One region of the Streptomyces sp. NPDC057617 genome, then DNA from elsewhere that is predicted to be linked to it. Evidence: predicted binding sites of a transcription regulator. Region 1 holds the regulator's gene; each other region holds the start of a gene.

What was found. The regulator HrcA, encoded in region 1, represses chaperone genes, less so after heat shock. The targets are predictions, from matches to a motif close to TTNGCACTCNGNNNNNCNGAGTGCNAA.
Region 2: groES (co-chaperone GroES) is a predicted target of HrcA. The motif match lies at 8,974-9,000, and genes of this name have one in related genera.
Region 3: groL (chaperonin GroEL) is a predicted target of HrcA. The motif match lies at 7,415-7,441, and genes of this name have one in related genera.

The regions. Positions count from the first base shown of each region.
Region 1 covers NZ_JBHVGV010000006.1:40,372-51,009, forward strand. The annotation lists gene ACFU9P_RS16585 (16S rRNA (uracil(1498)-N(3))-methyltransferase) at 1-90, opposite strand, end outside; gene ACFU9P_RS16590 (nitronate monooxygenase) at 87-1,157, opposite strand; gene dnaJ (molecular chaperone DnaJ) at 1,289-2,428, opposite strand; gene hrcA (heat-inducible transcriptional repressor HrcA) at 2,429-3,445, opposite strand; gene ACFU9P_RS16605 (MBL fold metallo-hydrolase) at 3,698-4,483, shown strand; gene ACFU9P_RS16610 (DUF3097 domain-containing protein) at 4,561-5,382, shown strand; gene hemW (radical SAM family heme chaperone HemW) at 6,042-7,274, opposite strand; gene ACFU9P_RS16620 (SpoIIE family protein phosphatase) at 7,428-9,629, opposite strand; gene ACFU9P_RS16625 (two-component system response regulator) at 9,964-10,548, shown strand.
Region 2 covers NZ_JBHVGV010000002.1:80,915-91,552, reverse strand. The annotation lists gene ACFU9P_RS05880 (sigma-70 family RNA polymerase sigma factor) at 1-487, opposite strand, end outside; gene ACFU9P_RS05875 (response regulator transcription factor) at 820-1,431, opposite strand; gene ACFU9P_RS05870 (WhiB family transcriptional regulator) at 1,871-2,257, shown strand; gene ACFU9P_RS05865 (LysR family transcriptional regulator) at 2,379-3,269, opposite strand; gene ACFU9P_RS05860 (MOSC domain-containing protein) at 3,428-4,117, shown strand; gene ACFU9P_RS05855 (multicopper oxidase family protein) at 4,300-5,814, shown strand; gene ACFU9P_RS05850 (SDR family NAD(P)-dependent oxidoreductase) at 5,836-6,609, shown strand; gene groL (chaperonin GroEL) at 6,793-8,418, opposite strand; gene groES (co-chaperone GroES) at 8,519-8,827, opposite strand; gene ACFU9P_RS05835 (hypothetical protein) at 9,110-9,511, opposite strand; gene ACFU9P_RS05830 (polysaccharide deacetylase family protein) at 9,528-10,415, opposite strand.
Region 3 covers NZ_JBHVGV010000011.1:138,756-149,393, forward strand. The annotation lists gene ACFU9P_RS26005 (helix-turn-helix transcriptional regulator) at 1-420, shown strand, start outside; gene ACFU9P_RS26010 (DUF397 domain-containing protein) at 401-619, shown strand; gene ACFU9P_RS26015 (alpha/beta hydrolase) at 719-1,525, shown strand; gene ACFU9P_RS26020 (VOC family protein) at 1,548-1,952, opposite strand; gene ACFU9P_RS26025 (MFS transporter) at 1,971-3,212, opposite strand; gene ACFU9P_RS26030 (CGNR zinc finger domain-containing protein) at 3,269-3,850, shown strand; gene ACFU9P_RS26035 (TetR/AcrR family transcriptional regulator) at 3,937-4,530, opposite strand; gene ACFU9P_RS26040 (oxidoreductase) at 4,592-5,539, shown strand; gene groL (chaperonin GroEL) at 5,639-7,261, opposite strand; gene ACFU9P_RS26050 (cold-shock protein) at 7,643-7,846, opposite strand; gene ACFU9P_RS26055 (ubiquitin-like small modifier protein 1) at 8,268-8,543, opposite strand; gene thrC (threonine synthase) at 8,602-9,888, opposite strand; SAM riboswitch class I at 9,906-10,033, opposite strand; gene ACFU9P_RS26065 (glucosyl-3-phosphoglycerate synthase) at 10,288-10,638, shown strand, end outside.

The DNA of each region.
Region 1 (10,638 bases):
GGAGACGGCGTGGCGCCCCTCGGGGCCGTCGAGGACGACCGTACCGACGCGCGGCGCGCCGCCCTCGACGAGAAAGACCGGAGCGGTCACGAGGCGCTGCCCGCCAAGGAGGCGCGGGTCGCTTCGAGTTCGGTCTCCAGGACCTCGACAAGCTGTCCCGCGGGCAGTTCGCGGGCCATACGGTGGCCCTGTCCCGCCCAGAGCGCCATCCCCTGTGGGTCGCCCACCTTGGCCGCGGCCTTGCGCAGCCCGGAGGTGAGGTGGTGGACCTCGGGGTAGGCGGCCGGGGCGTACCGGCCGTGCTCCCGCATGAAGCGGTTGACCAGGCCACGGGCGGGCCGGCCGGAGAACGCCCGGGTCAGCTCGGTCCGTACGAACAGCGGATTGGTCATGGCCTGTTTGTGCACCACATTGGCGCCGGACTCCGGGCACACCAGGAACGCCGTGCCGAGCTGGGCCGCGTCCGCGCCCGCCGCGAGCACCGCCGCTATCTGGCCGCCGCGCATCAGCCCGCCCGCGGCCAGGATCGGAAGCTGCACGGCCTCCTTAACCTGGGTCACCAGGGACAGCAGCCCGATGCCGGCGCCGTCGGTCGCGGGGTCGTCGCGGTGCGTGCCCTGGTGGCCGCCGGCCTCGATGCCCTGGACACAGACGGCGTCGGCGCCCGACCACTGCGCGGCCTGCGCCTCTTCGGGGGTCGTCACCGTGACCACGGTGTACGTGCCGACGCGGGCGAGAGCGTCCAGGGTCGACCTGCTCGGGCAGCCCAAGGTGAAGGAGACGACCGGTACGGGGTCGTCGAGCAGGATCGCCAGCTTGGCCTCATAGCCGTCGTCCCGGCCGGCCTCGGGGTCGCCGAGCGGGGTCTCGTACCAGGTGGCCTCACCGGCGAGCTGGTTGCGGTAGACCTCCACGGCCGCGCGGTCGGCGGACTGCGTCTGGGGCATGAAGAGGTTGATCCCGAAGGGCTGGCCTGTCAGCCCGCGCAGCTGTTTGACCTCTTCGTACATGCCGTCCGCGGTCTTGTACCCGGCGGCGAGGAAGCCGAGCCCGCCGGCCTCGCAGACGGCCGCGGCGAGCTGCGGGCAGGAGGCACCACCCGCCATGGGGGCCTGCACGATCGGATACCGGCAGAGATCGGTCAACGCGGAGGACATGGAGGCATGGTGCCATGCCCTCCGGGACAGCTCCGAATCGGTCCGGGCGGTTGTCTACAATCGCCGGACGGGCCGCAAAAAACAGCCCGTCCGGCGATTGAGGACAGCATCGAGGCCAACAGGGCGCGCGCCTAACGCCCGTTGAACGCGTCCTTCAGGCGGGAGAACAGACCCTGCTGGCCGGGCTGGAACTGCCCCGTCGGGCGTTCCTCGCCCCGCAGTTTCGCCAGTTCCCGCAGGAGCCGCTCCTGCTCCGGGTCCAGCTTCGCCGGGGTCATCACCTCGACATGCACGATCAGATCGCCCCGGCCGCCGCCCCGCAGATGCGTGATGCCGCGCCCGTGCAGCGGGATCGACTGGCCCGACTGCGTACCCGGCCGTACGTCGATCTCCTCCATCCCGTCCAGCGTCTCCAGCGGGCACTTCGTACCGAGCGCGGCCGCCGTCATCGGAATGGTCACCGTGCAGTGCAGATCGTCCCCGCGCCGCTGGAACACCGCGTGCGCCAGCTCATGGATCTCGACATACAGGTCACCGGCGGGACCGCCGCCGGGCCCGACCTCGCCCTCGCCCGCGAGCTGGATCCGGGTGCCGTTGTCGACACCGGCCGGGATCTTGACCGTGAGCGTACGGCGGGAGCGGATGCGCCCGTCGCCCGCGCACTCGGGGCACGGCGTCGGCACGACCGTACCGAAGCCCTGGCACTGCGGGCACGGCCGCGAGGTCATGACCTGGCCCAGGAAGGACCGGGTGACCTGCGAGACCTCGCCGCGGCCACGGCACATGTCGCAGGTCTGCGCCGAGGTGCCGGGCGCGGCGCCCTCGCCGGAACAGGTCGTACAGACCACGGCCGTGTCGACCTGGATGTCCTTGGTCGTACCGAAGGCCGCCTCGTTGAGGTCGATCTCCAGCCGGATCATCGCGTCCTGGCCGCGCCGCGTCCGCGACCGCGGGCCGCGCTGCGACGCCGTACCGAAGAACGCGTCCATGATGTCCGAGAAGTTGCCGAAGCCACCGGCCCCGAACCCGCCGGCGCCGCCCCCGCCCCCGTTCGCCGAGAGGGGGTCCCCGCCGAGGTCGTAGACCTGCTTCTTCTGCGGGTCCGACAGCACCTCGTAGGCCGCGTTGATCTCCTTGAAGCGCTCCTGCGTCTTGGGATCGGGATTGACATCCGGATGCAGCTCGCGCGCGAGTCTCCGGAATGCCTTCTTGATCTCGTCCTGAGATGCGTCGCGGCGTACGCCGAGTACGGCGTAATAGTCCGTGGCCACTTACGACTCCGCCAGGATCTGTCCGACGTAACGTGCCACTGCGCGTACCGCTCCCATCGTTCCGGGGTAGTCCATGCGGGTCGGTCCGACCACGCCGAGTTTGGCGACTGCCTCGTCGCCCGAACCGTAGCCGACCGCGACGACGGACGTGGAGTTGAGCCCCTCATGGGCGTTCTCGTGCCCGATACGTACGGTCATGCCGGGGTCCTTGGCCTCGCCGAGCAGCTTGAGGAGCACCACATGCTCCTCCAGCGCCTCCAGCACCGGCCGGATGGTCAGAGGGAAGTCGTGTCCGAAGCGGGTGATGTTGGCCGTACCGCCGATCATCAGCCGCTCCTCGGTCTCCTCGACCAGGGTTTCGAGCAGGGTCGCGAGCACGGCGGACACCACGCCGCGGTCCTCCTGCTCGAACGAGTCGGGCAGGTCCTGCACAAGCTGCGGGACATCCGCGAACCGGCGCCCGACGATCCGGCTGTTGAGCCGGGCGCGTAGATCCGCGAGCGAGGTCTCGCCGAAGGGCGCGGGCGCGTCGATCATGCGCTGTTCGACCCGTCCCGTGTCCGTGATCAGGACGAGCATCAGCCGGGCGGGCGCGAGCGCCAGCAGCTCCACATGCCGCACCGTCGAACGGGTCAGCGAGGGATACTGCACGACGGCGACCTGCCGGGTGAGCTGGGCGAGCAGCCGTACCGTACGGCCCACGACATCGTCGAGGTCGACGGCGCCGTCCAGGAAGTTCTGGATGGCGCGGCGCTCCGGCGAGGACAGCGGCTTCACACCGGCCAGCTTGTCGACGAAGAGCCGGTAGCCCTTGTCGGTCGGGATGCGTCCCGCGCTGGTGTGCGGCTGGGCGATGAAGCCCTCGTCCTCCAGGACCGCCATGTCATTGCGGACAGTGGCCGGCGAGACACCGAGCTTGTGGCGCTCGGTGAGCGCCTTGGAGCCCACGGGCTCCTCCGTGCCGACATAGTCCTGGACGATGGCGCGCAGGACCTCGAGTCTGCGTTCGCTGAGCATCGCGCACACCTCCAGCTACGGTCGTGGTCCCGGGCCGTATCACTTCTTGCCGTGTCACTGCTTGGTACTTGGGCTTGGTACTTGGGCTGCTTGGTACTTGCTCTTGGCACTCGCTCACAGGGAGTGCCAACACTCCCCCCGTTAGTGTACGGCCGTGGGGTACACCCCTAGCAAGGGTGGCCGGGCACGGTAACGCCCGATCGCGCCGGTCGGCGGGGGCGCCGTTTCCGTAGCGTCCCGTAGCGTCCTGGTATGGACCTCTGCTGGGATCTCCGCTGGGAAGAGCACGGATGGGAGCGGCTGGCCCCCGGAGTGGGGCGGCGCCGGCTGCCGGGGTGGGACGCGACGGCCGGACTGGTCGTCGGCGAGGACTCCGTCCTGCTGTACGACACGGGCGCGACGCTCCAGGACGGCGCGGGGCTCCGGGCGGGTGTGCGGTCGCTGCTCGGCGAGCGGCGCGTGACGCATGTCGCACTGAGCCATCCGCACTTCGACCATGTGCTGGGGACGGCGACGTTCCCGGGGGTCGAGGTGTACGGGGCGGTGGGGATGGCGCGGCTGCTGTCGGGGGGCGGGCCGGGGCTGTACGAGGAGGCGGTACGGCTGGGGGCCGACGCGGACGGGACGGCGCGGGCGGTGGAGGCGCTGGTGGTGCCGCGGCACGAGGTGTCCGGGGAACTGGTGCTGGAGCTGGGCGGGGGGCGGCGGGCGGTGCTGGTGAATGTGGGGCCTGGGCATACGGCGCACGATCTGGCGGTGCTGGTGCCGGGGGCTTCGGCGGGGGCAGGGGCGGCTTCGGCGGGCTCTGGGGCTCCTGCGGCTCCTCCGGTGGTCTTCTGCGGCGATCTGGTGGAGGAGTCGGGTGAGCCGCAGGCGGGGCCCGACGCGATCCCGGCCCGCTGGCCGGCGGCCCTGGACCGGCTGCTGGCGCTGGGCGGCGAGGACGCGGTGTATGTGCCGGGGCACGGGGCGGTGGTGGACGCGGCGTTCGTACGGGCACAACGGGAGGCGCTGGCGCGGCGGTTCGGGGGGTCGTAGCGGTACTGGCGGGGTCGGCCCGAGACGGGGCCTGGATGCCGTAGCCGTTGTGGCGCGGGCGGCCTATCGTCTTGCGAATGCGTAGCTACAGCCCCGATCTGACGCCGCCGTGGAAGAAGTCCACGCCCGCGCCCGAGGTCCCCGCGGAACCGGATCTGGTGGTCGAGGAGGTGTCGACGGGCTTCTGCGGCGCGGTGATCCGCTGCGAGCGGACCGCGGAGGGGCCGACGGTCACCCTGGAGGACCGGTTCGGCAAGCACCGGGTGTTCCCTCTGGTTCCTGGCGGATTCCTGCTGGAGGGGCGGGTGGTCACCCTGGTCCGCCCGACAGCGGCGGGCCCGGTACGCCCGGCCCGTACGGCGTCCGGTTCGGTGGCCGTGCCGGGGGTCCGCGCGCGGGTGGCGCGGGCGGGCCGGATCTATGTCGAGGGCCGCCATGACGCGGAGCTGGTGGAGAAGGTGTGGGGCGACGATCTGCGCGTGGAGGGCGTGGTCGTCGAGTATCTGGGCGGCATCGACGATCTCCCCGCCGTCGTCGCCGAGTTCGGCCCGGCCCCCGACGCCCGGCTGGGCGTCCTGGTCGACCACCTGGTCCCGGGTACGAAGGAATCCCGCATCGCGGCACAGGTCACCGGCCCGGACGTGCTGGTCGTCGGCCACCCGTACATCGACATCTGGCAGGCGGTCAAACCGTCGTCCCTGGGCATCCCCGAATGGCCGACGGTCCCGAAGGGCGAGGACTGGAAGACGGGCGTCTGCCGGGCGCTGGGGTGGGGGGAGAACACGGGCGCGGCGTGGGGGAGGGTGCTGTCACGGGTCCGGACGTTCAGGGACTTGGAGCCGGCGCTGCTGGGTCGTGTGGAGGAACTGATCGACTTCGTCACGATGCCGGAGGGTTGAGCGGGGGGGGTGGGGCGCGGACGGCTGGTCCGGGACGCGCCCGTGCGGGGCGGCCTGGCTCGGTGCGCCGGCTCGCGGCGCGGTAGTACCTGGCCCGGGGCCGGCCCACAACCGGGGCAGGCCCGGGCCCCTGAGCGCACAGGCTCAGGGGCCCGGCTCGGTCGGCCCGGGACCCCGGCACCCCTGCCCGCGCGGGCGTGGGCGGTCGGGGGCTTTTCCCCACCCCGCCCCTTCCCGAACCCGGGGCAAGCCCCGGGACCCCGAACCGCGCTCTGCGGGCGCGGGGGGTGTGTTCAGGGGTACGAGTACCCCCGGGCCCCCGGAAACGGCAGCTCCGCGCCGCGTACCCGCGCGGAGGGCGGGCACGAGCGCCGCTGCACGGCGGGCGCAGCCCGCGCCGCGTCGGCACCGCCGACGGCGCCTCGGCGCGGGGCGCGCTGTGAGCGCACAGCGCGAGCGGCTGGGTACACAGGGGCCGCGCCAGGCGGCCCTCAGGCGGGCGCAGCCCACGCCCCGCCGCGGGCCCGCGGACGCCGACGGCGAGCAACCGCCCACAGGAGAACCCGCACCCCTGCATCCCACCCGCACGCGCGGAGCGAGTGGGTAACCCCGGCCCGCCGCCAGGCGGGCCGTCAGCGGGCGCCTCCCGGCGCACCCCGTCAGTCGACCAGGTCCCTCACTACCGCGTCCGCCAGTAGGCGGCCCCTCAGTGTCAGTACCGCCCTCCCCGCCTCGTACGGCTCCGGGGACAGCAGGCCCGCCGTTACCGCGCGGGCGGCTGCTGTCAGGCCCTCGCGGGTCAGGAGGGACAGCTCGCAGCCTGCGGACAGGCGGAGTTCGAGGAGGATGCGCTCCACCCGGCGGTCCTCCGCCGAGAGGATCTCCCGGCCCGCGCCCGGCGACCGGCCCGCCGCCAGTGCCGCCGCGTACGCACCCGGGTGCTTGACGTTCCACCACCGCACCCCGCCCACATGGCTGTGTGCCCCTGGCCCCGCGCCCCACCAGTCCGCGCCGCGCCAGTACAGCTCGTTGTGCAGACAGCGGGCCGCCTCCGAGGTGGCCCAGTTGGACACCTCGTACCAGGAGAAGCCTGCCTCCGCCAGCACCGCGTCCGCGATCAGATACCGGTCCGCGTGCTCGTCGTCGTCCGTCATCGGGACCTCGCCGCGCCGGATCCGCCGCGCCAGCCCCGTACCTTCCTCCACGATCAGCGCGTACGCCGAGACATGGTCGGGCCCCGCCCCCACCGCCGCCGCGAGCGAGTCGCGCCAGTCGTCGTCGCTCTCCCCCGGCGTGCCGTAGATCAGGTCGAGGTTCACATGCTCGAACCCGGCCGCGCGGGCCTCCGCCACGCACTCCTCCGGCCGTCCGGGCGTGTGCGTACGGTCCAGCACCTTCAGTACGTGCTGCTTCGCGCTCTGCATCCCGAAGGAGATCCGGTTGAAGCCGCCCTCCCGCAGCGCCGCCAGATACTCCGGACCGACCGATTCCGGATTCGCCTCCGTGGTGATCTCGGCGTCGTCCGCGAGCCCGAACTCGTCCCGGACGGCCCCCAGCATCCGTACGAGATCCGCGGCCGCCAGCAGCGTGGGCGTACCGCCGCCGACGAAGACCGTACGTACGGGCCTCGGGTCGTCGCCCAGCACCTTTCTGGCCAGCCGTACCTCGTCGACGAGGGCCGAGGCGTAGTTGTCGCGGGACGCCAGCACACCGCCCGAGCCGCGCAGCTCGGTCGCCGTGTACGTATTGAAGTCGCAGTAGCCGCAGCGGCTCGCGCAGTACGGAACGTGCAGGTAGAAGCCGAGCGGCCGGTCCGCCGCGCCCGTCAGCGCATGCGCGGGCAGCGCTCCGGTCTCGGGTACGGGCTCGCCGTCGGGCAGTGCGGAAGGCATGCGTCCAGTGTCCCGTACGGCGTCCAGTGCCCCGTACGGCGACCGCTGTCCCGTACGGGCCGGGCTGCCCGGTCCGCGCGGTTCCCGCGGCACCCCACTCCGTCGCCGGCCCACTCCGGCGATGGCCCGCCCCGGCGTCGGCCCGCCCCGGCGTCACTCCGCCTGGAGCACCAGCAGCGCCAGATCGTCCCCCGGCGGTGCCTCCGCGAACTCGTGCACCGCTTTCCGTATCCGGTCCGCGACCCCCTGCGCCGTCAGCCCGGCGCACTCCGCCAGCACCCGCGCGAGCCCGTCGCCGTCGTCGAACATCCGCGGCCCCGAGCGCCGCTCCGTCACCCCGTCGGTGACACAGAGCAGGGTGTCGCCGGGCTCCAGGTCGAACGTACGGCTCTCGTACGTGACGTCCTCCTCGACCCCGAGCAGAAGCTGCGGCTCCGCGGCGACCCGTACCGTCCCGTCGGGCCGCAGGAGCAGCGGCAGCGGATGGCCGGCGCTGGCGAGGGTGCACCGTACGCCGCCTCCAACGCCCGGCAGCGGCATCAGCTCCCCGTACAGCAGCGACAGGAAGCGCGCCTGCCCGCCGCCCTCGCCCGGAGCCGGTACGGCGCCCTGCGCACCCGCACCCATGCCCGCGCCACCAGCGCTGCCACTGCCGGTACCGGTACCAGGACTCGTCCCGGTCGCCGCGGCGACGACCAGGGACGCCGATTCGGCCGCCTCCGTCGCATCGTCGAGAAGCAGCCGGTTGAGCCGGTCGAGAACCCCGCCGACGCGATAGCCCTCCCGGGCCAGCAGCCGCAGCCAGGGACGGGCGAGGCCGGTGACGACCGCCGCCTCGGGGCCGCTGCCCTGGACATCGCCGAGCATGAAGCACCAGCGGTCGCCCGGCGGACAGGGGAAGACGTCGTAGAAGTCGCCGCCCGCGAGCCCCTCGTCGCTCGGTTCGTACACCAGGGAGCTGGCGACACCGGGGATACGGGCGACCTGGCTGGGCAGCAGACCGCGTTGCAGGACACGGCTGATGGTGACCTGGCGGCTGTAGCGGCGGGCCGCGCCGATGGCGAGGGCGACGCGGCGCGCGAAGTCCTCCACGAGGGCGGTCACTTCGTCGGGGACGCCGGCCCCGCCGGGTCTGCCGAGCATGAGGGTGCCGAGCGAGCGCCCGTTCGCGACGAGCCGGCAGGCGAGCGCGCCGTCGCCGCCGACGCCATCAGCGCCAGTGCCCTCGCCTCCGGTCGTATCGGCGCCGGAGTCCGTGGAGTTCGCGCCCGCGCCCGCCTCGGGACCAGCCGTCCCCGCACTGCCCGTACCGGAGCCCGTAGTACCCGTACCGCCACCGGCCCCCGTACCGCCCGCGCCGACGCCCGTACCGCCCGTACCGCCCCCGCCCGGCCACGGCACCCGTACCGCTCCGCCCCGCGGCAGGTCCGGCAGCCGCGGCGGCTCCTTCTCCAGGACCGCCCGCAGCTCCCCGGTCCTCGACTCGTCGGCGTGCCAGACCCGCGCGAGCCGGGGCGCGCTGCCCGCCTGCCCGCTCTCGCCGTCCAGCCAGACCGCGCACCAGTCCGCGAGCCGCGGCACCAGCAACTGCCCCGCCAGCGCAGCGATCAGATCCTCGTCGAGCTGCCCCGCGAGCAGTTCGGAGGCCTCCGCGAGAAACGACAGCGCGCCCCGGCCGACCCACTCGGGATCGTCCCGTACGGCGCGCCGCGACGCGGGCGCCAGGATCTCCGCGGCCCGCAGCCCCCGGCGCACCGCGGGTTCGGCCGGCTGGCCCGGCCCCGTGTCCCGGCCTTCGAGCGGCAGCCGGGCCCAGACGGTCTTGAGCCCCGGGCGGTAGGTGATGCCCCACCGCTCGGCGAGGGAGGCGACGAGATGCAGCCCTCTGCCGTACTCGGGCGTCCCGGACGGCCCCTGCCCCTCCGCGTCGCTCTGTATGACGCGCGCGGGATGGTGGTCGGAGACTTCGAGGACCAGGGCGGCCGGTTCCTCCACCGTCCCCGAGGCGTCCTCGGAGGCGTCTTCGAGGCGGCAGAGCAACTCGACGGTGGTCCCGGCGTGCACCACCGCGTTGGTGACGAGTTCGCTGACGATCACCGCCGCGTCGTCCGCGAGCAGGTCGGTGCTGTGCCGCCCGGGGGCGCACCCCCCGTCGCCCCGGCAGAAAGTACAGGTGGCCAGCAGGCCCTGGCCGGTCCAGTCGGCCAGCGCCGCGCGGGCGAAACGGCGCGCGGCGGACGGCGCGAGCGGGTTGCCGGGCAGGCTGGTACGTGATGTCGACCGCGCGCCCTGCCGTAACGGCACCGGAAGTGCCGGACGGTGCGACGGCTCGCGCGGAATCGGAATGGGCCCCACTGCGGCTCCTGATCCCGTTCTGGAGTTGTGCCACTTACGATCCCGACAGAGTGACAGACGGAGCGCGCCCATATGCGCCGAGTTATCGAAGTGGGCAGATATTTGCCCGAAGTTGGCAGAACGGCCAGGTCCCGGAGACTCCAGTGGGCACCCCCGCCACGGGCATCGGCGACACGGTCTCAAACCCCGGGAACGACGTGCGAAATCACGCCGGACAGAGCAGTCTTGCCCCGCCGGACGACAGCCGAGGGCCGGGGGCAGGGACCCGCAGCTCAAGGCCGCCGAAGGCCGGGGCCGGGAGCCGAGGGCCCCGAAGGCCGACAAGGAGACCCGGATGAGCAGGTCAACAGCCACCGTCGAGCGCGTGAGCATCCTTCTCGTCGATGACATGGAGGAGAATCTCGACGCGCTGGAAGCGGTCCTGGCCTCGCTGGACGAGACGCTCGTACGGGCCCGCTCCGGCGAGGAGGCGGTACGGGAGCTGCTGCTGCGGCCGTTCGCGGTGATCCTGCTCGATGTCCGGATGCCGGGCATGGACGGTTTTGAGACGGCCTACCGGATCAAACGGCTCGATCGCGCCAAGGACATACCGATCATCTTTCTGAACGGGCCCGAGTCCGGCGGCGGTTACGCCTTCCACGGATACGCCACGGGCGCGGCGGACTTTCTGGCCAAGCCCTTCGACCCCTGGGTGTTACGTGCCAAGGTCAGCGTCTTCCTGGATCTGCACCGCAAGAACAGGGAGGTCGAGCGGCTGCTGGCGCGGGAGCGCGGGCAGTTCGGGGAGATCGCGGACCGGCTGTCGTCGATAGAGGAGGCGTTGCGGCGGGGCGCGCCGGACGATCTCGCGGCGCTGGGCAAGCAGCTCGCCTGTATCAGCGACACGCTCTGCGAGCTGCGACGCGAACAGGAGCGGTAGCAGCCGCCGTTGACGCCCGACGGAACTCGGGCGCCGTTGAGGCCCGACGGAACTCGGGCCTCCCGGGTACCTCAGGCCACGCCGGGCCCT
Region 2 (10,638 bases), on a different contig from region 1:
TCTCCTCCGCGGTCAGCCCGACCGCGACCCGCAGCACCAGCAGTTCGCGCTGGTTCTCCGGAAGGTTGGCGAGGAGTTTCTTGGCCCACTCGGCGTCGCTGCTGAGCAGCGCCCGCTCCTCGGGCCCCAGTGAGTCGTCGGGGCGCTCGGGCATCTCGTCGGACGGTACGGCCGTGGACCCCGGGTGGCGCATGGCGGCCCGCTGCAGATCGGCGACCTTGTGCCCGGCGATGGCGAAGACGAATGCCTCGAAGGGTCTGCCGGTGTCGCGGTAGCGCGGCAGCGCCATCAGAACCGCGACACAGACCTCCTGCGCGAGGTCCTCCACGAAGTGCCGTGCGTCGCCGGGCAGTCTGCTCAGCCGCGTACGGCAGTAGCGGAGCGCGAGCGGATGAACACGGGCCAGCAGATCGTGCGTGGCCTGTTCGTCGCCGTCGACGGCACGGTGAACGAGCGCACCGATCACCGTGGTCTCGTCATCGCGCATCGGACCATGGTGCCTTGGCGGCTGCTGATCGGTGGCACCGCGTCCGTAGTTGTGCACCGAAGCGTTATGAGCGGGTGCGGCAGAACTCATCCCCTGCGCCCTCCCCTCGCGCTCGTCCGACTCGTCCCCGAGGAACTCCACACCTCAAGGATGCGGCATCGCGCGGGAAACGGGCGCCCACGGGCGTACGTTGTCCCGCTCCGCCCAAGGCGTGTCCCGCTCGGCCGGGGCCCCGACCGTGCCCGGATCGGCACCGGCCCTGCCCGGTTCCGCCCGGGTCCTGTCCGACCGGACGGGACCCGGCAGCGGGCGGGGAGTGCGGGTCCGCCCGCTCAGCGGACGAGGCCCCAGCGGAAGCCGAGCGCCACCGCGTGCGCGCGGTCCGAGGCGCCGAGCTTCTTGAAGAGGCGCCTGGCGTGCGTCTTGACCGTGTCCTCGGAGAGGAACAGCTCGCGGCCGATCTCCGCGTTCGACCGGCCGTGGCTCATGCCTTCGAGCACCTGGATCTCGCGCGCGGTGAGCGTGGGCGCGGCGCCCATCTCGGCGGAGCGGAGCCGGCGCGGCGCGAGCCGCCAGGTCGGGTCGGCGAGCGCCTGGGTGACGGTCGCGCGCAGTTCGGCGCGCGAGGCGTCCTTGTGCAGATAGCCGCGGGCACCGGCGGCGACCGCGAGCGCGACCCCGTCCAGGTCCTCCGCGACCGTGAGCATGATGATCCGGGCGCCGGGGTCGGCCGAGAGCAGCCGCCGGACCGTCTCGACGCCGCCCAGACCGGGCATGCGTACGTCCATCAGAATCAGGTCGGACCGGTCGGCGCCCCAGCGGCGGAGGACTTCCTCCCCGTTGGCCGCGGTCGTCACGCGCTCGACACCGGGCACGGTCGCGACCGCGCGGCGGAGCGCCTCTCGGGCAAGCGGGGAGTCGTCGCAGACGAGGACGGATGTCATGACCGTCCTCCGCAGCTAGTGCGCGTCACCTTGAGCCTCCAGGCTGGGTACATATCGTCACCTGTGCGGTTGACGGCCCTCGGACATGTGCCCGAGCGCTCGTTCTCTCAACCGCCTCGCACACTCAACGACGGTCACTCGAAAGAGTTACGGGTCGGACGGTGGAGTTCAGCACTCCCTGTGAGGGGTCGCGCACAGAGGAGAGCGACGGCGCTCTTCCCGGGTTCTCCCGGCTTCACGCAGAGCTAATGCCCCATTTAGCGGCTTTTCTTCACTTTTGCTGGTGTCTGTGGCTAGATTCGCAATGAGTCATATTTACATCTACTTGGATAGTAGATGTACGGTCGTGAGCACCGGTGCGAGTTGCGCGTCGGGGCTCGTACCCGGCGTCCACAGCGGCCCGTATCCGCCTCAGCACGGTTTCAAGGGGACATGAGCAATGGCAGATTTCTCCCGCCTTCCCGGACCGAACGCAGATCTGTGGGACTGGCAGCTCCTGGCGGCTTGTCGTGGCGTCGACAGTTCACTCTTCTTCCACCCCGAGGGCGAAAGAGGTGCCGCACGCAGCGCGCGAGAGAACTCGGCGAAAGAGGTGTGCATGCGCTGCCCGGTACGCGCGGAGTGCGCGGCGCACGCGCTGGCGGTGCGCGAACCGTACGGCGTGTGGGGCGGGCTGACCGAGGACGAGCGCGAGGAACTCATGGGCCGCGCCCGCACCCGGCTGATCACGGCGTCGGCCTCGGCTCCCTCGTCATCGGCCCCCAATTCGGCGCCCTCGTCGGCCAACGGCGGCGGCAACGGGGCCAACGGCCACTCCGAAGATTGACGGAAGCCTGACGGAATCAGCGCAGAAACGTTCCTGCAATCTCGGCTCCCGCCATCTCGGCAGCCCTCCGCACTCCTGCCGCTCCCGACCGCGAACTCCCGCTGCTCCCGCCCGCGAGGCATCAGCGCGCGGCGGCCAGGACCAGTTGATCCAATGTCGCCGCCACCGCCGGTACGGACGCCAGATCCGGCAGCGTCAGCGCGACGATCTCCCGGCGGACCGACGGCTCGACCGCGAGCGTACGGACCCCCTTCGGACGTACGGACTCCAGCGCCAGCTCGGGCAGCATCGCCACCCCCAGCCCCGCCGCGACCAGGCCGATCACGGCCGGATAGTCGTCCGTGGCGAAATCGATACGGGGTGTGAACCCCGACTCCTCGCAGGCGTCGACGAGTTGACCGCGGCAGCGCGGACAGCCCGCGATCCACGGCTCGTCCGCCAGCTCCCCGAGCCGTACCGTCCCCGCGTCCGCGAGCCGGTGCCCCTGGGGGACCACCGCGACGAGCCGGTCCACCAGCAGGGGGCGTACAACCAGGTCGTCCCACTCCCCCGCCGAGCCGCCGTACCGGAACGCCAGCGCCACATCGCAGTCGCCGTCCCGCAGCAGCGCCGCCGAGGCGGGCGGCTCGGCCTCGACGAGCGAGACCCGGGTGCCGGGGTGGGCGGCGCGCAGCGCGGCGAGCGCGGCGGGCACCAGCGTGGAGCTGCCGCTGGGGAACGACACGAGCCTGACCCGCCCCGCCCGCAGCCCCGCGATGGCCGCCATCTCCTCCTCGGCGGCGGTGAGTCCGGCGAGTATGCCCGTCGCGTGCCGTACGAGCACTTCCCCGGCCTCCGTCAGCCGGGTCTCGCGGCCGGTGCGGACGATCAGCGGGGTGCCCGCGGACGATTCGAGCGCCTTCATCTGCTGGCTGACCGCCGGCTGTGTGCAGCCCAGCTCGCGCGCCGCCGCCGAGAAGGAGCCGGTGGCGGCCACGGTGCGCAGCACACGGAGATGGCGGGCCTCGATCATTTCTCCACCATAAGCGACTCTTTGGGAAGCCGCCAGATAATGGTGAATTTGTTTGAGAAGCAGGGAGTTGAAGCAAGTTGAAGCACGGGAGTTCACGGAGTCGGCGGGGCACGGAATTTCAAAGGGCGCGTGAGAAGGCGGCGGATAGCGTGGGGTGTATGAAACTTCTGACCGTGAATGTGGGGCGGCCGAAGGCCGTCGAGTACTCCGACGCACCGGGCGGCCTCACGGGTATCGACAAGCGTCCGGCCGACGGCCCCGTACGGGTGGCGGATCCCGGTCGCAAGGGCGAGGGCGGCAGCGGGATCGTCGGGGACACGGTCTGCGATCTGCGCCACCACGGCGGCAGCGACCAAGCGGTGTACGCGTTCGCGCGGGAGGATCTCGACTTCTGGGAAAGGGAGTTGGGCCGGTCACTGCCCAATGGCGTGTTCGGCGAGAATCTCACCACCTCCGGGGTGGACATCACCGGCGCGAAGATCGGGGAGCGCTGGCGGATCGGCCCCGATGTGGTGCTGGAGGCAACAAGCGGCCGGATTCCGTGCCGTACGTTCCAGGCGTGGCTCGGCGAGCGCGGCTGGATCAAGCGCTTTACGGGCCAGGCGGTGACAGGAGCGTATCTGCGGGTCATCACTCCGGGTGAGATCCGTGCGGGCGATCCGATCGAGATCGTCCACCGGCCCGCGCACGAGGTGACGGTGTCCCTGGCCTTCCGTGCCGTCACCACCGAACGGGAGCTGCTGCCGCGCCTCCTCGCGGCCGGCGAGGCGCTCCACTCCGAGAAGCTGAAGAAGGCGCGCGAGTACGTCGAGCGGTACGGGCGGGACAGCGCGGGCGCAACGCCTTAGCAGGGCGGCGCGGGTGTGCCCCTAAGGGTTGGTGCGCATGGTGAAACGGCCCTGACCTGGGGCGGGTTGGGCGGAATACTTCATGCGTAGGGGATGCCCCTGAGAGTGACGGGCGGGGTCTCGGGGGTGCCTCGGGGGCGCCCCCGATGAAGTGGGCCCTGGCCCGCCGGGACGCTCGGATCATGTCTGGGTTCAAGCGTCTCCTCATCATTCTCGTGTCCTGCGGGATCGTCCTGACCGTGGCGGCCGGGGGTGGATTCCTCTGGGTGTACTCCGGCGCCAAGGTCTCCACGGCCGGCCGCGGCACCTTCCGTAACCAGCTCGCCGTACCGCCGCTCGCCAAGTCGACGGTCGGCGCCGACGGCACCCGGGTCTTCGATCTGCGGATGCAGGCCGGCGAGACCGAGTTCACCGCCGGTCAGAAGACCCCGACCTGGGGCTTCAACGGCAGCTATCTGGGGCCCACACTGCGCGCCCAGCGCGGTGAGAAGGTCCGGATACGGGTCAGCAACACGCTCGACGAGGCGTCGACCGTGCACTGGCACGGGATGCGGCTGCCCGCGGCGATGGACGGCGGCCCGCACCAGATGGTCGCCCCCGGAGCGACCTGGTCACCGCACTGGAAGATCGACCAGCAGGCCGCGACGCTCTGGTACCACCCGCATCCGCACGGCGAGACCGAGGACCATGTCCAGCGCGGTCTTGCCGGGATGTTCATCCTCGACGACGCGAAATCCCTCGGGCTCGGACTGCCCGACACCTACGGGGTCAACGATCTGCCGCTGATCGTCCAGGACGTGAAGTTCGACGGGGCCCGCTTCGACCACGGCCACGGGCTGCTGCAGACCGTCGGCTTCCTCGGCGACCGGACGATGGTGAACGGCACCCTCGACCCGTACCGCGTGGTCGGCGACGAACTCGTACGGCTGCGGCTCCTCAACGCCTCGTCCGCCCGCACCTATGACTTCGGCTTCGACGACGACCGGGAGTTCTCGCTCATCGCCACCGACGGCGGGCTGCTGGAGAAGGCCGCGCCCATGGACCGGATCCAGCTCTCGCCGGGCGAGCGCGCCGAGATCGTGGTACGGGTACGGCCCGGGGAGCGCACCGTACTGCGCAGCTACCCGCTCTCCATCGGCCAGGACTTCTACAACCAGCGCTTCAACGGCGGCGACGACACCTTCGACGTACTGGAACTGCGCGCCCAGAAGCACCTGCGGCACTCGCCCGCGCTGCCCGCCACCCTGGAGAAGCCCGAGATACCCGACGGTTCGGGTGCCGCGCGCGGGCGGTTCTTCAACCTCCAGGTGAGCGGGATCAACGGCAGGCCGATGAGCATGGGCCGGATCGACGACACCGTCACCCGCGGGGCCACGGAGATCTGGACCGTACGGAACACCAACGGGATGCCGCACAACTTCCATGTCCACGGGGTGCAGTTCAAGGTCCTGTCGGTGAACGGCCACGCGCCGGGACCGGCCCTGCGCGGCGCCAAGGACACCGTCTTCCTGCCGGACCGTACGACGGTGAAGCTGGCGATCCGCTTCGACGGACCGGCCGACCCGAATGCCCCGTACATGTACCACTGCCATCTGCTCTACCACGAAGACCAGGGGATGATGGGGCAGTTCGTCGTGGTCGAGAAGGGGCAGCGGGCGGGTCGTCCATCTGCCGTCCACGCACATCAGGGGCACTGATCCAGGCACTAACGTGCCCGTATGACGACTGCTTTGATTACGGGCGCGACGGCCGGGATCGGCGCGGCCTTCGCGCGCCGGCTGGCGGCGGACGGGCACAATCTCGTCCTCGTGGCGCGTGACACCGCGCGCCTGCGGGACCAGGCCACCGAGCTGCACGACCGGCACGGCATCGAGGCCGAGGTGCTGACAGCCGACCTCTCCACCGACAGCGGGATCGCGTCGGTGGAGAGGCGGCTGTCGGACCGCAGACAGCCCGTCGATCTGCTGGTCAACAACGCGGGCTTCGGCAACAAGGGCCGTTTCCTCGAAGTCTCCATGGCCGACGAGCTGACGATGCTGAAGGTGCACTGCGAGGCGGTACTGCGGCTGACCTCGGCGGGGGTGGCGGGGATGCGGGAGCGGGGCCGGGGCGGAGTCGTCAATGTGGCGTCCGTGGCCGCGTTCGTACCGCGCGGGACGTACGGCGCCTCGAAGTCCTGGGTCGTGCAGTTCACCCAGGGCGTGTCCCGGGATCTGGCGGGGACGGGGGTGCGGCTGATGGCGCTGTGCCCGGGGTTCGTACGGACCGAGTTCCATGAGCGGGCCGGCATGGGTACGGACAACATCCCGGGCTGGATGTGGCTCGACGCGGACCGGGTGGTGGAGGCGGCGCTGGCGGATCTGGCCCGCGGCAGGACGGTCTCCGTACCGGACCCGCGGTACAAGGCGCTGATGGGCGCGGTGAAACTCGCGCCCCGCGGCCTGCTGGGCGGAATCACCTCGAAGACGGGCCGCAAGTACGGGCCTCAGTAAGCGATGTGCCGGCGTGCCGGCCGGACGCGAGGCGACGCGTCGGTGTCCCGGCCGGTCGTGCCGAGGCCCGGACGCCGGGGGCCGCGCACTGGTGCGGACCGGTCGTGGGACGCGCCGAGGCCCGGCAGCCCCTGAGCGGGGTGCCGGGCCTCGGTGTGACCGTACGGTCGTACGCGCCAGGCCTCAGTGGCTGTGGCCGTGGCCGCCGTGGCCCGCCTCGGGCTCTTCCTCGGCCGGCTTCTCGACGACCAGCGTCTCGGTCGTGAGCAGCAGCGACGCGATGGACGCGGCGTTCTCCAGCGCCGAACGGGTGACCTTGACCGGGTCGATGACACCGGCCTTCACCAGGTCGACGTACTCGCCGGTCGCGGCGTTGAAGCCGTGGCCCTTGTCCTGCTCCGCCACCTTCGCGGTGATGACGTAGCCCTCAAGGCCCGCGTTCTCCGCGATCCAGCGCAGCGGCTCGACGACGGCGCGGCGGACGACCGCGACACCGGTGGCCTCGTCGCCCTCCTTGCCGAGGTTGCCCTCCAGCACCTTGGCGGCGTGCACCAGAGCGGAGCCACCACCGGAGACGATGCCCTCCTCGACCGCGGCGCGGGTCGCGGAGATGGCGTCCTCCAGACGGTGCTTCTTCTCCTTCAGCTCCACCTCGGTGGCGGCGCCGACCTTGATCACGCACACGCCGCCGGCCAGCTTCGCGAGGCGCTCCTGGAGCTTCTCGCGGTCCCAGTCGGAGTCCGTGGACTCGATCTCGGCCTTGATCTGGTTGACCCGGCCCGCGACGTCACCGGTGTTGCCGCCGCCGTCGACGATGGTCGTGTCGTCCTTGGAGATGGTGACGCGGCGGGCGGAGCCCAGCACGTCGAGACCGGCCTGGTCGAGCTTGAGGCCGACCTCCTCGGCGATGACGGTCGCGCCCGTGAGGGTGGCGATGTCGCCGAGCATGGCCTTGCGGCGGTCACCGAAGCCGGGGGCCTTCACCGCGACCGCGTTGAAGGTGCCACGGATCTTGTTGACGACGAGGGTGGAGAGCGCCTCGCCCTCGACGTCCTCGGCGATGATCAGCAGCGGCTTGGAGCCACCCGCCTGGATGACCTTCTCCAGCAGCGGCAGCAGGTCCTGGATGGAGGAGATCTTGCCCTGGTGGACGAGGATGTACGGGTCGTCGAGGACGGCCTCCATACGCTCCTGGTCGGTCACCATGTACGGCGACAGGTAGCCCTTGTCGAAGGCCATGCCCTCGGTGAAGTCCAGCTCCAGACCGAAGGTGTTGGACTCCTCGACGGTGATGACACCGTCCTTGCCGACCTTGTCCATCGCCTCGGCGATCAGCTCGCCGACCTGCTGGTCCTGCGCGGAAAGCGCGGCCACGGCGGCGATGTCGGACTTGTCGTCGATCGGACGGGCGGTCGACAGCAGCTCGTCGGAGATGGCCTTGACCGCGGCGTCGATGCCCTTCTTCAGGGCGGCCGGGGACGCGCCCGCGGCGACATTGCGCAGGCCCTCGCGGACCAGCGCCTGGGCCAGCACGGTGGCGGTGGTGGTGCCGTCACCCGCGATGTCGTTGGTCTTGGTCGCCACCTCCTTCACGAGCTGCGCGCCCAGGTTCTCGTACGGGTCGTCGATCTCTACCTCACGGGCGATCGTGACACCGTCGTTGGTGATGGTGGGGGCGCCGAACTTCTTGTCGATGACGACATTGCGGCCCTTGGGGCCGATCGTCACCTTGACCGTGTCGGCAAGCTTGTTGACGCCGCGCTCGAGGGCGCGACGGGCGTCCTCGTCGAACTTCAGGATCTTCGCCATGGGAGCTTCTCTGTCCTCTCACATGAACCGCGCCCCTGTCCGCCCGGCAATCGCAGGGCGGCCAGGGGCGCGGTTCACAAGCAAACTCGAACGTGGGTGATTACTTCTCGATGATCGCGAGCACGTCGCGAGCCGAGAGGACGAGGTACTCCTCGCCGCTGTACTTCACCTCGGTGCCGCCGTACTTGCTGTACAGAACGACATCGCCGACGGAAACGTCGAGCGGAAGCCGCTCGCCGTTCTCGAAACGGCCCGGACCGACGGCCAGGACGACGCCCTCCTGGGGCTTCTCCTTGGCGGTGTCCGGGATAACCAGGCCAGAGGCCGTGGTCTGCTCGGCGTCGAGCGGCTGGACCACAATGCGGTCCTCGAGCGGCTTGATGGCAACCTTGGTGCTGGCGGTCGTCACGATCCGACCTCCCCCTTCGGAGATCTCACGGGGTTAACTGTCTGAGGGTGGCGACAAGGTCGATCCGTCGTCGCGGGTGCCGGATCTGCCAGTCGCGCTTTGGCACTCTCCACTGGGGAGTGCCAGACCCGAGACTATGGCCGCGATTAGCACTCGGTCAAGCGGAGTGCCAATACGGCTGGGCGTGGCGGTTCGGTCTCGATACGGAAACGCCGTGACCAGGGCCTGGGTTCCGTACGACAGTACGAACAGCGCACACACCTGTGGACAACGCGGTGACGTTCAGAGATGGTCCTCCTCGTTCACGCCCGGCTGTTCCATATCCGTATCGGCGTCTGCGGCCGAATCCGTGTCGGCGCCCGCGTCTGCGTCTGCGTCTGCGTCCGACCCTTCCGTACCCGTGAGTGGCCGCTCTCCCGGGCACATCTCGCGGGGCGGGCGGGCGAGGCGTACGGCGCCGGGCCCGGACGCGCCGGATGCGCCCGGCGCCACGTGCGAGGCGTGCGGGGCTGAGGCATGCGGGCCTGAGGCATGCGGGCCGACCTTCTGTGCCGCCTTGCGGCCGAGCCGTTCGATCGGATCCACAGGATCGGACGACTGCGCGCAGCCGGCGGTGACGAGTGCGCCGGCCGCCAGCGCTCCGGCTGCGAACACCCCGGCCATCAGCCGGTGTGCGGGCCTCATCGGGACCCCTCCCGCCTCATACGTAGTCCTCCAGCTTGCCCACGGAGTACCCCTTGTCCGTGATCACCTTCATCACATGCCGGATCATGTCGGGCATGGAGCCCGGCCACTCGTCCTGCCCCCGGAAGTGGGTCAGGATGATGTCCCCGGGGTGGATGTCCTTGTCCCACTCGCGCCACTCCATGTGGTCGGGGAACGCCTCCGACGCCCAGATGGGTGCCGCCTTCACACCGCACTCCTTGGCGGCCACGAGCGTGTCGCGGTTGTAGTTGCCGAAGGGCGGCCGGAAGAGCGTGGGGCGGTGCCCGTACCGCTTCTGGAGTTTGTCCTGCTGGCCGCAGATCTCCCGCTTCTGCTCCTCGTACGACAGGCCCGGCATATAGGGGTGGTTGAGGGTGTGGTTGTTGAGCGTGACCCCCTGGTCCTGCATCTGCTTGAAGTAGCCGTAGTTGTCCTTGATGACGTAGTCGCTGAGGAAGGCGGTGTACGGGATCTTCAGCTCGCTCATCATCCGGAGCAGTTCGGGGTCCTTCTCGGAGCCGTCGTCGATGGTCAGGAAGACGACCTTGTCCTTGGTCGGGACGGTGGTGAAGATCGGCGGCAGATCCTCGCTGTTCTCGACCTCGAAGCCCTGGCGGGTGGTGATGACCGGCTTGACGCTCGGCGGTCTGGGCGCCGGCAGCGGGGTGGCGTCGAGCCCCCACTTCTTGGCGGCGATGGCGCGCGCGGCCTGGTTGCGGCGGAGATTGTCCGCGTAACCGGCGATCATCCCGGCCGGGGCCTCCTGTGCGGCGTGGCCGGGACCGCCCGGCTGGCCGGGGTGCGGGGCGCCGGGCCTGGGCACTTCGCCGGTGCCGGCGGTGCAGCCACAGCCGATCGCACCGACGAGGAGTACGGCCAGCACGGCGCGACTGCGCCTGCCGCGGAGGCGCGGCGGGCGGGTACTGGGTGCGCCGGTGGCGGTGGCCGTGCCTGCGGCTGCGGTGCGCGTACGGGTGCCCGTGCCCGTGCCCGTACCTGCGGCCGTGCCTACGGCTGCGCCCGTACTCGTGCCTGCGACTGTGCCTGCGGCTGCGCCCGTACCCCCCTGCTTGCCCCTGTCGCCTGTGCCCCGCCTGCCCCCCGTG
Region 3 (10,638 bases), on a different contig from region 1:
GTCCCACGAGTGGAACGGACCAAGCTGCTCAACGAGCCTGCGGTGCCCACGGTTTGGGCGGTGCTGGACGAAGCCGCGCTGCGCCGGGCAGTCGGCGGCCCCGCGACGATGGCCGAGGCACTACGCCATATCGCCGCGCTCATGCGCCGCCACCGCGTCATCGTGCAGGTGCTTCCGTTCACGTCCGGCGCCCACGCGGCAATGGGCGGCGCCCTCAAGCTGATGGACTTCGACGACGCCCCTCCGCTGGCCTACGTCGACGGGTTGGCATCGGGCCAACTGCACGACGATCCGGCTACTGTGCGGCGTTTCGCACTGACCTACGATCTGATTGGGGCCAGTGCACTGTCACCCGAAGCTTCCTTGGCCCTGATCGAATCAGCGGCGGAGGATTACGCGCATGAAGAGCAGCAGGCATGAGTACGACCTGAGCGGCGCGTCCTGGCACAAGTCCAGCCACAGCGATGCCAGCGGCGGCAACTGCCTCGAAGCCGCCCGCACCCCCACCGGCATCGTGCCCGTCCGGGACTCCAAGATCCCCGCCGGGCCCGTTCTCACCTTCCCGGCGGTGAGCTGGGCCGCCTTCATCAGCCAGGTCAAGGCCGAGCACGCCGCATAGGCCCCGGCTCCGTACCAGCCCCCGCCCCAGCACCCGCACCGCAACCGCCGGGGACGGCCGAAGCCGCCGCCTCCGGCGTCCTCGCCTATCGTGGGAAGCGTGCTGGAGTGGACCGACCATGATGTGGACGGGCTCCTGGTCCGCGAGGCCCGTGACCCCACGGTGACGGAGCGCGGCCGGGTACTGATGGTGCCCGGGGCCATGCACGGCTGGTGGGCGTACGAGCGGTGGATGCCGGTGTTCGCGGAGGCGGGCTGGACGCCGCTGGCGATGTCGCTGTCCAACCACACGGGCTCCCGGTCCCTGCCGGACGCGGAGTTCCTGGCGTACACGCCCGGTGACTACGCGGCCGAGGTACGTACGGTCCTGCTCACCCTCTTCCCCGACCTCGACCCGGATCTGAGGCCGCCCGTCCTGCTGGGCCACAGCATGGGCGGCCTGGTGACGCAACTGGTGGCCGAGGCGTACGTACCGTATGCCCTTGTCCTGGTCTCGACCGTGGGGCCGGGACAGCTCGGCCCGACGCGGGTCGAAGGATTTCCGGCGGACCGCCCGGTGACGTACGGGCGGGAGGAGATCCAGGAGATGTGGTTCCGCCATATCTCCGAGGAGGACCTCGATCATCTGATGGGGCGGCTGACCCCCGAGTCCCCCGCCGTCCTGAACCGCCTCAGGAACGGCACCGTCACCATCGATCCCAGCACCATCCGCTGCCCGGTCCTGGCGGTGGGCCCGGAGAACGACCGCGCGCCGGTCCATGACATCCGTACCGTCGCCAAGCTCCTCGGCGCGACCCCGGTGCTCGTCCCCAACACCGGCCACGACATGATGCTCGAACTCCCGGGCCTCCCCGCCGCCTCCACCATCACTGCCTGGCTCAACACCCTTACCCCGGCCGGTATTTAGGCAGCCGCTCACGCTTCCTGGGCTACGTTCCCTGGGCGGGGGCCGTGATGAGGGAAGCCGCTCGCTCCGCGGCGCTGCGTTCCACGCACAGCTCGTTGCCCTCGGGGTCCGCGAGCGTTGCCCAGCCCGTGCCGTCCGGGCGGCGGTGGTCGGCGAGGAGGGTGGCGCCGAGGGCGAGGAGGCGGTCGACCTCCTCGTCGCGGGTACGGTCCTGGGGCTGGAGGTCCAAGTGGACACGGTTCTTGGTGGACTTGGCCTCGGGCACCGTGATGAACAGCAGCGCCACGCCCTCCGCCGTCACCAATACCTCCGGATCCCCGGGGTGATCGTCCTCGGCGAGCGATCCCCCGAGCGCCTCGGCCCAGAATCCGGCGAGCGCGTACGCGTCGGCGCAGTCGAATGTGATGTGTCGTACGAGCGAAGTCATGCGCGCCACTCTGATTCGTCACGCCCGCCACTGTCCAGGCGATTTCCGCCGCCCGCTGCGCCCGTAACTGAGCGCCGCAAAGGCCTGGATTGCGGCCGCGGCGAGGAGCGTGGCGGGGAGGGAGTGGGGGGCGAGGGGGGCGGTGAGGGTGGCGCCCAGGGCGAAGGCGGTGATCTTGAGGCTGGCGCCGGTGGTGAAGATCTGGGCGCGCAGCCGCTCGGGCGCCTCCCGGTGCCGTACCGCGAACAGCGCCGCGAGCTGCGGCCCTTCGCCCAGACCGGCGATCAGCGCAGCGACGATCAGCGGAACCGGCCGGCCGGTCGCGGCGAGGAGAAAGGCAACCGCCAGTACGAGCGTGCCGCACCGGAGAACGGTGTCGGGCCGCCGCATCAGCCGGGGACACCGGGCGAGCACCGCATTGGCCGACAGCGCGGAGACTGCGACACCGGAGAGCAGCAGGACCCCATGCCCGGCCGCCCCGTACACCCGCTCCCCCAGCAACGGACTGCACGCGACGAACATGCCCTGCCCCACACAGGAAATGACGGACCCGGCGGTGGCCCGGGCGAGGGGCGGGGTACGGACGATGGCCCGGACTCCGGCCCGGATGTCGGCGGCGAGAGGGGTACGGGCCGAGGGCCGGAGCGGGAGCGGAGACAGCGGCGCGGGCGGGGGCGGGGGCTGGAACGGAGGCGGAAGCGACGGTACGGGGAGCCTCCACGCCGCCGGCACCGCCGCGCCGATCAACGTCGCGGATACGATCACGCCCGCCGGCGCCCCCACCGCGCCCGCGACCGCTCCCGCTGCCGCCGGACCCAGCAGGCTTGCCGCGTTGAAGGTCATCGCGTCGAGGGCGGTGGCGCGGGGGAGGCCCTTCTCCCCTACTACGTGCGGGAGTTGGGCGGTCCAGCCGCCCGACAGAGCCGGGCCCAGCAAGCCCGCGCAGGCCGCGATCAGGAGCGTGGCCACCACCGGTACGCGCCCGATGCTCAGCAGAATCAGGACAAGGGCCGACGCGTACGCCCCCAGCGCCACGGCCAGCAGCCGGCCCGGACGGGGCGATCTGTCGAGCAGTACACCGAAGACCGGGCCGCCGACCGCCGCCGAGACCGTGATACCGGCGAGCAGCAGGGTCGCCGTGGACGCCGATCCGGTGATCGCCAGCCCAGCCAGAAGCAGCGCCGGGCCCGACATCTCGTCACCCGTACGGGCCGCGGCGGCCCCTACGACGTACGACCGGAGTGCGTAACGCTTTCGCATGCTCGGCACGTTACGCACGTAACTCAAAACTTGACCAGATGCGTTACATTCGGCCCATGCCACCACCGGCCCCGAACCCGAAGCCCTCGGCCACCGCCCAGCGAACCGCCGCCCTCATCAACGCCCTCACCACCCACGAGAGCCCACCAGCCAACGCGGCCACCACAGCCGACACGGCCGGCGCGATCGTCACAGTCACCGAAGTCCTGCGCGAACACGGCGAAGCCGACCCCATCGAACTCTCCTCCCAGGACATCGCCGACATGCGTGCCGTCGCGCTGAAGCTCCGCGAAGTCTTCGCCGCCGATGACGTCGGCTCCGCCGCCGCCTCACTCAACCGTCTGCTGCGCCTGAGCCCGGGCCCCCTCCGTCTCACCTCGCACAACGGTCTGACCGCCTGGCACCCGCACCTGGACAGCACGGACGACGCGCCGTGGGCCGAGTGGTTCCTCGCCTCGTCGTGCCTCGCGCTGACCGTTCTCGTCTGGGACCGGCAGCGCCCGCCCGGCGGCATCTGCGCGTCGGCCGGCTGCCGGAACGTATACGTCACCCAGGGCAGCGGCCTCCCCCGCCGCTACTGCTCCCGCCGCTGCGCGACCCGCGAACGCGTGGCCGCCCACCGCCGCGCCCACACCTGACCAGCACCAGCCCCGCGCCCCCAAACCCCAAACCCCAAGCCGCAAGCACCAAGCCCCGAGCACCAAGCCCCAGGCCCAAAAAGCCGTCACCGCGGCCGCAAGCCCGCCAGCAGCGTCTCGACCGTCTCCGACACCAGCACCCCGAGCGGCTTCGCGCCGTTCATCCCCGTGGCCGCGAGCACCGCGAGCCCCTGCAACAGCGCCAGCACCGCCATATCGGCCCGCCCCGTCGTATCGGGGTCGATGTCACCCCGCGCCCGGGCCTCCGCGAGCAGCCGTACGGGCGCGGCGAACGCCCTGTCGTTGGCCTCCCGCAGCCGGTCCCCGCGCGAACCCTCCTTCGGGCCGTGCATCAGCCCCAGCAGCTCACGGTGCTCGACCGCGAACTCGACATACACCTGCGCGAAGAGCACCAGCCGCTCGGTCACATCGCCCTCGGCGCCGTTCAGCGCCGCGTCGAGCCTGCGGCCGAGCCGCTCGTACCCCACCTCGGCGAGGGCGTCGAGCAGCGCCCGCTTGTCGGGGAAGTGCCGGCGCGGCGCGGCATGGCTGACGCCGACCTCGCGGGCGAGTTCCCGCAACGAGAGGCCGTCGGCGCCGTGTTCGGCGAGGGTACGTTCCGCCTGCCGCAGCAGCGCGGTACGGAGGTCTCCGTGGTGGTAGGGCCGGGGTGCGGTCACCGGACCACCCTACCTAGATGTTGCCATTGACTACAATGTATCCATTGACTACTTTGCAGCCATGACCAGCTCACCCAGCAGCACTCCCCGCACCACCACCGCCCCCTGGACCCTCGCCGACCTGCCGCCGCAGACCGGCCGTACCGTGATCATCACCGGCGCGGGCAGCGGCATCGGCCTGGAGACCGCCCGTGCGCTCATGTCCGCTGGGGCGCATGTCGTCATGGCGGTACGGAATGTCGAGCGCACCCGCGAGACAGCCGCGGCCATGATGACCGGCAGCGCCGAAATCCTCCCTCTCGACCTCGCCGATCTCGCCTCGGTCCGCCGCTTCGCCGCCTCCTGGGACCGCCCGGTCGACATCCTGATCAACAACGCCGGCGTGGCCAACGTCCCGTACGGCCGCACCGCCGACGGCTTCGAGACCCACTTCGGCACCAACCACCTGGGCCACTTCGTGCTGACCAGCCTCCTGCTCCCCCGGATCACCGGCCGGGTGGTCACCCTCGCGTCCAACGCCCACAAGAACGCCACGCTCGACCTGGACGACCCGAACTGGCGGCGCCGCCCGTACCGCGCCTCCGCCGCCTACGGGCAGTCGAAGCTCGCCAACCTGCTCTTCACCCTCGAACTGCAACGCCGGCTGACCGAGGCCCGCTCCCCGCTCCTCGCCCTCGCCGCCCACCCGGGCGCGGCGGCCACCGGACTGAACCGGCACCTCGGCCCGCTCATGAGCCTGGTCGCCGCGACCGTCGGCCGTCTGGTCATGCAGAGCGGCTCCGCCGGCGCCCTGCCGACGCTCTTCGCCGCCACCCAGGACCTCGAAGGCGCCGCCTACATCGGCCCCGACGGCCGGGGCGAACTCCGCGGTCACCCCACCCGGGCCACCCGCACCCCCACCGCCCAGGACCCGTCCCTGGCACGCCGGTTGTGGACCCTCTCCGAGGACCTCACCTCAACGGCCTTTCCCCGCCTCGGAACCAGCCCCGGAACCAGCCCCGGAAGGTGACCGCACCCACTGGCCGGTCACCCTGGAAACGCCCGAGGGCGGCACCCCCACAGGGGTGCCGCCCTCAGTACAGAAGGACCGGATCCGAGCCGAAGTGGCTCAGAAGTCCATGTCTCCGCCCGGCATGCCGCCCGGAGCCGCAGCCGCGGCCTTCTCCGGCTTGTCGGCGATGACGGCCTCGGTGGTCAGGAACAGCGCCGCGATGGACGCCGCGTTCTGCAGCGCGGAACGCGTCACCTTCGCCGGGTCGATGATGCCCTCGGCGATCATGTCGACGTACTCGCCGGTCGCGGCGTTCAGACCGTGGCCGACCGTCAGGTTCCGGACCTTCTCGACGACGACGCCGCCCTCGAGGCCACCGTTGACGGCGATCTGCTTGAGCGGGGCCTCCAGCGCCAGCTTGACGGCGTTGGCACCGGTCGCCTCGTCGCCCTCCAGCTCCAGCTTCTCGAAGACCGAAGCGGCCTGGAGCAGAGCCACGCCACCACCGGCGACGATGCCCTCCTCGACGGCCGCCTTGGCGTTGCGCACCGCGTCCTCGATGCGGTGCTTGCGCTCCTTCAGCTCGACCTCGGTCGCGGCACCGGCCTTGATGACGGCCACGCCGCCGGCCAGCTTCGCGAGGCGCTCCTGGAGCTTCTCGCGGTCGTAGTCCGAGTCGCTGTTCTCGATCTCGGCACGGATCTGGTTGACCCGCCCGGCGACCTGGTCGCTGTCACCGGCACCGTCGACGATGGTGGTCTCGTCCTTGGTGATGACGACCTTGCGGGCGCGGCCCAGCAGGTCCAGGCCGGCGTTCTCCAGCTTCAGGCCGACCTCCTCGGAGATGACCGTGCCGCCGGTGAGGATGGCGATGTCGTTGAGCATGGCCTTGCGGCGGTCGCCGAAGCCCGGGGCCTTGACGGCAACCGACTTGAAGGTGCCACGGATCTTGTTGACGACCAGGGTCGACAGCGCCTCGCCCTCGACGTCCTCCGCGATGATCAGCAGCGGCTTGCCCGACTGCATGACCTTCTCCAGCAGCGGAAGGAGGTCCTTCACGTTGCCGATCTTGGAGTTGACGATCAGGAGGTACGGGTCGTCCAGGGACGCCTCCATACGCTCCATGTCGGTGGCGAAGTAGGCCGAGATGTAGCCCTTGTCGAAGCGCATACCCTCCGTCAGCTCAAGCTCCAGCCCGAAGGTCTGGGACTCCTCGACGGTGATGACGCCTTCCTTGCCGACCTTGTCCATGGCCTCGGCGATCAGCTCGCCGATCTGGGTGTCGGCGGCGGAGATGGAGGCGGTCGAAGCGATCTGCTCCTTGGTCTCCACGTCCTTGGCCTGCTCCAGCAGAGCGCCCGAGACGGCCTCGACGGCCTTCTCGATACCACGCTTGAGGGCCATCGGGTTGGCACCGGCGGCCACATTGCGCAGGCCCTCGCGGACGAGCGCCTGGGCGAGCACGGTCGCGGTGGTCGTACCGTCGCCGGCGACGTCGTCCGTCTTCTTGGCGACTTCCTTGACCAGCTCGGCGCCGATCTTCTCGTACGGGTCCTCGAGCTCGATCTCCTTGGCGATGGACACACCATCGTTGGTGATCGTGGGGGCGCCCCACTTCTTCTCGAGGACGACGTTACGGCCCTTGGGGCCAAGGGTGACCTTGACGGCGTCGGCGAGCTGGTTCATCCCGCGCTCGAGACCGCGCCGTGCCTCCTCGTTGAACGCGATGATCTTGGCCATGTGAAGTGGTCCTCCCGGACAGGGGTCTCCCCGGGCCGCCAGGCCCAGGGGGCGGGTGGAACGGACCGCGACGGCGCCCGCGACGGACGGCCTGAGAGCCGTGCGGTTCCTTGCCCCACCGGCTCTTCGGGCCTCACTGACCCGGTCCTCAAGTTGTCACTCTCACTTGCAGAGTGCTAACGCCAATGATTAGCACTCGACCCCCGAGAGTGCAAGCTCCCCCGGCTCCCGCGACCCCTTCGAGGCACGGGTACGGGTACGCCCGCGGGCACCCCGAGCGCGTACCGCGCGTGTGCACGCACGAGGGGCCCGTATCCCCATCTCTGGGATACGGGCCCCTCGCGCGTGAGCTGAGTGCGTCGGTGGCCGATCGCGCCGGGATCAGACGGCGAGCTTGACCATGTCCGCCTGCGGACCCTTCTGGCCCTGCGAGATCTCGAACTCCACTCGCTGACCTTCTTCAAGGGTGCGGTAACCGTCCATCTGGATCGCGCTGTAGTGGACGAAAACATCCGCACCACCGTCGACCGCGATGAAGCCGTACCCCTTCTCCGCGTTGAACCACTTGACGGTGCCCTGAGCCATGCCTAACTCCCCTATTACTGGCCCTTCCAGGGGGCCACACTTCGCGCCGGAACGCGTCGACCGCGGCTGAATGTATCTGCCCAACTGCCCTCTGCAACAGGTCAATCGGACGAGAATTCTGGGCATGGCTGAACACGCATAGCGACGAATTCGCTGCGTTCCCGGGCAAGTCGGGCCGGGCAAAGCGCACCTATAGCGCAAACAACACCAGGACTTTGCCCCCATGTTGTCGCGTTCTGATACACGCGCGGCAGGGGCGGCGGAGGGGCGTTCCCATACTCTATCGCGTTCAACCATAGAGAATGGCTCCCTCCGCTTGCTTCGCGGAGGGAGCCATCGGGGGACCATCGGGGGACCATCGGGGGAGCCGTCAGAACGAGCCGCACCGGCGGGGCATAGGGCTCCGGGGGCTCGGGGAGGCTCAGCCCCCGGCGACCGCGGGGATGATCGACACGCCCGCGCCCGCCGGGGTGACGGTCTCCAGGCCCTGCTCGAAACGGACATCGTCGTCGTTCACGTACACGTTCACAAAGCGGCGCAGCTTGCCCTGGTCGTCCAGGACGCGCGCGGCGATGCCGGGGTGGTTGGCCTCCAGGGACTGGATGACCTCGGAGAGGGTCGCCCCCTCGGCCGGGACCTCCGCCTGACCGCCGGTGTACGTACGGAGAATGGTGGGGATGCGGACATTGACGCTCATAGTGGTGTTCTGCCTTCCGTCTTCCGGCTTTCCGTAACGCCGGTAACGTCGTCGGGATTCAGCGGGCCAGGCCGGCTTCGCGGAACGCGTCCAGGCTCGGGCGGATCGTCGCGGTCGGCCCCGTCGTCGCCGCCACGGCGTCCAGGGTCTTCAGTCCGTCACCCGTGTTGAGGACCACGGTCGTCAGCGCCGGGTCGAGCAGACCGGCGTCGATCAGCTTCTTCGTCACACCGACCGTCACCCCGCCCGCGGTCTCCGCGAAGATCCCCTCGGTGCGCGCCAGCAGCTTGATCGCCTCGACGATCAGCTCGTCGTCGACGTCCTCGACCGCCCCGCCCGTACGCCGGGCGATGTCCAGGACGTACGGTCCGTCCGCCGGGTTGCCGATCGCCAGCGACTTGGCGATCGTGTCCGGCTTCTGCGGCCGTACGACATCGTGCCCGGCCTTGAACGCGGTGGACACCGGCGAACACCCCTCGGCCTGGGCGCCGAAGATCTTGTACGGCCTGTCCTCCACCAGCCCCAGCTTGATCAGCTCCTGGAGACCCTTGTCGATCTTCGTGAGCTGCGAGCCCGAGGCGACCGGGACGACGATCTGGTCGGGGATCCGCCAGCCGAGCTGCTCGCAGATCTCGTACGCGAGGGTCTTGGAGCCCTCGCCGTAGTACGGGCGGAGGTTGACGTTGACGAAGCCCCAGCCCTCGCCCAGCGGGTCGCCGATCAGCTCCGAGCAGAACCGGTTCACATCGTCGTACGTGCCCTCGATACCGACGAGTTCACCGCCGTACACCGCCGCCATGACGACCTTGCCCTGCTCCAGGTCGTGCGGGATGAACACGCAGGAGCGGAAGCCGGCGCGGGCTGCGGCGGCGCCGACCGCGCCGGCCAGATTGCCGGTGGAGGAGCAGGAGAGGGTGGTGAAGCCGAAGGCGCGGGCGGCCTCGACGGCGATGGCGACGACCCGGTCCTTGAAGGAGTGCGTCGGGTTGCCGGAGTCGTCCTTGACGTACAGGCCGCCGGTGACGCCCAGTTCGCGGGCGAGGTTGTCGGCCTTGACCAGCTTGGTGAAGCCGGGGTTGATGTTCGGCTTGCTCGCCACATCGGCGGGGACGGGCAGCAGCGGCGCGTACCGCCAGATGTTGTCCGGTCCTTCGGCGATGCGCTTCTTCAGCTCTTCGGGGGTGCCGCTCGGCAGGTCGTACGCGACTTCGAGCGGCCCGAAACAGCTCGCACAGGCGAAGATCGGCCCGAGTTGGAAGCGCTCTCCGCACTCGCGGCACGAGAGGGCGGCGGCGGGTCCGAGATCGACAGAGGCGTCGGCGTGGCGGACGGTCTGCACAGCCATGATGGCGAGGCCCTTTCTCCTCATCTTCCTTACGACGCATTTCGCCGCAAGACGGAATTGGCACCTTCCCCACCGTGACCTCGCGGTCGGCGGGAGGGTTGCCGGGACTTCAACGGGCCGTTCCCTCAGTCCCTCTGGATGAGCGCTATGGCGTCGGACCCCTGGTCCGGCGCGTTTTTTCACGAAACGACCCCGGCATGCGGTGGCCACTCGTGTTGTTCAAGACTGTAACCGAAGGAGCGGACGGTTGAGATAGTGGTCCGCACCGCGAGATGGATCACGTCGGCACGCGTGACCATGCATGAGCACGCGTGAAACGTATGGGCACGCGTGAGCATGCATGGGCGGGCATCGCACGACACTCACGACACGCACGACACGTCAGGGAGAGTACCGACCGTGCTGGAAGAGGTGGAACGCTGGCTGACCAGGCGCTCCTGGTCGGCGGCCGACCGTACGCTCGACCGGCTCCTGCTGGCGAAGGCCGCGCGCGGCACCACGGTGAGCGTGGTGCTGCCGGCGCTCGACGAAGAGGCGACGGTCGGCGGGATCGTGTCGGTGATCCGGCGTGAGCTGATGGAGCGGGCGCCGCTGGTCGACGAGCTGGTGGTGATCGACTCCGGCTCCACGGACCGTACGGCCGAGGTCGCGGCGGCGGCGGGCGCGCGGGTGGTGCACCGGGACGCGATCCTGCCGCGGCTGACCGCGCTGCCCGGCAAGGGCGAGGTGCTGTGGCGGTCGCTGCTGGTG